2 regions of the Fontibacillus forbon genome follow, and region 2 is predicted to be linked to the other one. Evidence: predicted binding sites of a transcription regulator. Region 2 holds the regulator's gene; the other holds the start of a gene.
The links. The regulator Rex, encoded in region 2, represses fermentation and respiration genes when NADH is low (regulators of the CRP and FNR family bind a similar motif). The targets are predictions, from matches to a motif close to TTGTGAAATATTTCACAA.

Region 1 (2,204 bases), on a different contig from region 2:
CGGAGATCGGGTTCCGGTTTACCGGGGGACTCTGATTGCCGCCGTGGTCCGGCTCATTTTGCCCCTGTATGCGGCGGAGGCCGTCATCTTTGCCATTCTGTTCGGCGCCGGGATTGTTCCGGATTTGATTGTGGCCGGCCTCGCCATTTTAGTCTATACCGTGATTTGTTTTGCTTACCTGAGCAAAGCGTTGCCGTTCTCCGAACGGTTTGAAACGGCGCAGCAGAGCGAAGGCCTGCGCATGATTCCGCTTATGCTGCTGCTGTCGGGCTTCGGGCTGGTGCATTATGTCGCTACCCTGGTTAGTTTCGGCACCTATGTGTACGCGGCGTTGCTGCTGGCCGCCAACTGGATTCTATGGCAAAAAGCGTTTTCCTCAAAATTGCCGTGACCGGAGAGGTACGAATACAAAATCATATATCACAGACGGAGGTTGAAGATGGACAGGAGGACTAGAGAACCCGGACGGGAACGTCGTCAGGAAGGACCAAGAATCCGCCGGGAGAAGGCGACAGTCGGACACATGATCGAAATCTTCTGCAAAGGTAAGCATCCAAAGGAACAAAAGCAAGAAGGGTTATGCCCGGATTGCCGGGAGATGCACCGTTACGCCATGAACCGGTTGTCATACTGCCGTTTCGGGGAAGAGAAATCGACCTGCGTGGACTGTCCGGTCCACTGCTATGCCCCGGATCCGAGGGAAATGATCAAAGAGGTGATGCGATATGCCGGTCCGCGCATGCTGTGGTCCCACCCGGTACTGACGATCCGGCATATGGTGGATGGACGGAAATCCAGATGATTTCTAGATGACACAGTTTTTTCACAACCGGGACCCGAAATGAAAAGTCAGCGGCGCAGCAAGGTTTATTTAACTTTGTTCACGATTGTGACATCTATCATGTGATTCTTGTCACAAAATTATTACTTTTTACCCGTGTATCTTCATAATTCCGTGATAGAATTCACATTAGTTAAGAATTAATATTGTGTGAGAAAGAGGGAAGAAAAATCATGGATGTGTTAGTGCTTGCACGACTTCAATTTGCGGCGACAACCATTTTTCACTTCTTCTTCGTTCCTTTGTCCATCGGTCTGGTGCTCCTGGTTGCGATTATGGAGACCATGTATGTCGTCAAAGGGAAAGAGGAATACAAACGGATGGCGAAGTTCTGGGGGAAACTGTTCCTGATCAACTTTGCCGTCGGCGTTGTCACAGGGATTATCCAAGAGTTCCAGTTCGGAATGAACTGGTCGGACTATTCACGGTTTGTGGGTGACGTTTTCGGCGCGCCTCTGGCGGTGGAAGCCCTGTTTGCCTTCTTTATGGAGTCCACCTTTATCGGGCTGTGGATCTTCGGTTGGGACCGTTTGTCCAAAAAGGTCCACATGGTCTGCATCTGGCTGGTGGCGCTCGGAACGACCGTATCGGCGTTCTGGATTCTGGCCGCCAACTCATTCATGCAAAGACCGGTCGGCTTTGAGATCAACAATGGGCGTGCGGAAATGAACGATTTCTTTGCCCTGATCGGCAATGGCCAATTGTGGGTGGAATTTCCGCATACCGTGCTGGGTGCATTTGCCACCGGCGCATTCATGATTACGGGGATCAGTGCCTATAAATTGCTGCGCAAGCAGGATGTGCAATTTTTTAAAAAATCGTTTACGATCGCAGTCATTGTAGGTTTGGTCGCCTCCTTCTCCACCGCGTTGTTCGGCCATCAGCAGGCGCAATACCTGGTGAAAACCCAGCCGATGAAAATGGCGGCTTCCGAAGGGCTTTGGGGCAAGAGCGGCGATCCTGCACCTTGGACGGTTTACGCTCATATCGATTCGGATAATGAAAAGAACAATTTTGAAATCAAGATTCCTTATTTGCTCAGCTTCTTGTCTTACAGCTCGTTCTCGGGCGAAGTCAAAGGCATGCATGAACTGCAAGCGGAGTATGAACAAACCTATGGCCCCGGGGACTACATTCCTCCGGTACGCACGACCTTCTGGAGCTTCCGGATTATGATCGTCGCCGGCTGTCTGATGATTCTGCTTGGCTTGTACGGGGCTTATCTGGCGTGGCGCAAAAAGTTGGAAAAGCCGAATAAATTTTTCTACCGCTGCATGCTGTGGGGCATTTCGCTTCCGTTTATCGCCAATACGGCAGGCTGGGTAATGACGGAATTCGGTCGTCAGCCTTGGACGGTATTCGG
Region 2 (2,204 bases):
ATTTTTGCCGTTCCGATCGATGTAAGCGCCCAGTTGAAGGGATATTTCTTCGACAAGAAGAAGAGCGTAGTTATGACTTCGGCAACTTTGTCCGTCGATAAATCGTTCCAGTATATGATCGAGCAGCTTGGACTCGGGGAAGCTGCGGAGGAGGACAAGCTGATTACTTCGATGCTGCCTTCGCCGTTTAATTACCGTGATCAGGCGCTACTGGTTATTCCCAGGGATTTTCCAAGCGTCAAGGGCAGTGTCGGTGACGATCATTTTGTAAGTACCCTGGTGAAATCCCTCGCCGATACGGCGATCGTCACCAAGGGTCGCATGCTGGTTCTGTTCACCTCTTACCGGATGTTAAGACAGGTTTACGACCCTTTGAAGGAGCTGTTGGCCACCGAAGGGATCACCGTGATCGGGCAGGGGATGGACAGCGGAAGCCGGACCAAGCTGACCCGCCGTTTCCAGGGCCAAAATGCCTCCGTGCTGCTCGGAACCAGCAGTTTTTGGGAAGGGGTGGATATACCCGGAGAGGCTCTTACAAGCCTCGCTATCGTCCGTCTGCCTTTCCAGCCACCCAACCATCCGCTCGTGGAAGCGAAGAGCGAACGGCTTCAGCAGGAGAAGAAAAATCCGTTCATGAAGCTGTCCGTTCCGCAGGCCGTCATCCGTTTCAAGCAAGGCTTCGGACGGCTGGTGCGGTCTTCTCAGGACCGCGGCATCGTGGTTGTTTACGATACACGCATCTTGGAATCTTACTACGGAAAATACTTTTTATATTCTTTGCCCGGACCGAAAATGGAGCATATGCCGCTAGGGCAGATGGTTCCTCGAATTTCGGAATGGCTGAACGCAGATGAACAATAATTGTTCTTCAAATCGCGCCTATTAGGGGGATAACCAATGAAATCGGAAAAAATCTCAGATGCCGTAGTACGCAGATTGCCGGTGTATCTACGATTTCTTAATGAACTCAGCCGCCGGGAAGTCCCGACGGTTTCTTCCCAGGAGCTGGGGCAAAAGCTGGATCTCAACCCCGCTCAAATCCGTAAGGATCTTGCTTATTTTGGCGACTTCGGCCGCAAGGGGATCGGGTATGACGTTTCCTATCTGATCGAAAAAATCCGGCAAATTTTAAATTTGGACCAGCAGATTAATGTGGCCCTGATCGGTGCCGGTAATCTCGGGCAAGCGTTGTCCAATTACAACGCGTATCTGAAGGACAATATGAAAATCGTCGCCGTGTTTGATGCGTCTCCGGGGAAAATCGGAACCCAGATCAACAATATCACGGTCCAGCCGATCGAAGATCTGGTCGAAACCGTGAAGGGCAATCATATCCGCATCGGAATTATTACGGTGCCGGACGTGGAAGCGCAGCGCGTGGCCGATCAGCTCGTCGCCGCCGGAATCGAGGCGATTTTGAACTTTGCTCCCACGATCCTTAAGGTTCCTGCCGGGGTGCGCGTTCATGCGGCGGATTTCACAACCGATCTGATCAGTTTGGCTTATTATTTGGATGGAGGAAAGGAACATAGTGAGCATGACTCGAAAATGGTTGATTAAAGACGGCACATTTGCCGTTCCGGACCGGGAAAACCCGGTAATTCGCGGCTATATGCTGGTTGAAGGCAGCACGATAACCTACATCGGCGAAGCCCGTCCCGAAGGGGTGGAGGGAGCCGAAACCTTTGACGGGAAAGGCCTGCTGTTTATGCCGGGCCTTGTAAATACGCATGGTCATGCGGCAATGTCTCTGCTTCGCGGTTACGGCGACGATATGGTGCTCCAGACTTGGCTTCAGGAAAAAATGTGGCCGATGGAAGCGAAGTTTACCGGGGAAGACGTCTACTGGGGCACGGCGTTATCGGTTCTGGAGATGCTCAAAGGCGGTACGACCACGTTCCTGGACATGTATGATCATATGGACCAGGTGGCTGCCGTCGTCGAGCAATCGGGCATTCGCGCCGTGCTGACACGCGGCGTCATCGGCTTGTGCCCGCCGGAAGTTCAACAGCACAAGCTGGACGAAGCGGTGGCTTTTGCCCGCGCTTGGCATGGCAAGGCGGATGGGCGGATTACGACGATGATGTCGCCGCATTCCCCTTATACCTGTCCGCCGGATTACATCGAACGAATCGTTCAAGCCGCCCATGATCTGGATCTTCCGCTGCATACGCACATGTCCGAGACGCGGGCCGAAGTGGAAC

Region 1: a site for Rex is predicted at 902-919, ahead of ACLB09_RS14380 (cytochrome ubiquinol oxidase subunit I). Genes of this name have one in related genera too.

What each region holds. Positions count from the first base shown of each region.
Region 1 covers NZ_JBKGFV010000003.1:506,310-508,513, forward strand. Annotated here, with positions in the region: gene ACLB09_RS14370 (hypothetical protein) at 1-391, shown strand, start outside; gene ACLB09_RS14375 (nitrous oxide-stimulated promoter family protein) at 440-802, shown strand; gene ACLB09_RS14380 (cytochrome ubiquinol oxidase subunit I) at 1,015-2,204, shown strand, end outside.
Region 2 covers NZ_JBKGFV010000001.1:806,451-808,654, forward strand. Annotated here, with positions in the region: gene dinG (ATP-dependent DNA helicase DinG) at 1-861, shown strand, start outside; gene ACLB09_RS03735 (redox-sensing transcriptional repressor Rex) at 898-1,560, shown strand; gene ACLB09_RS03740 (amidohydrolase) at 1,538-2,204, shown strand, end outside.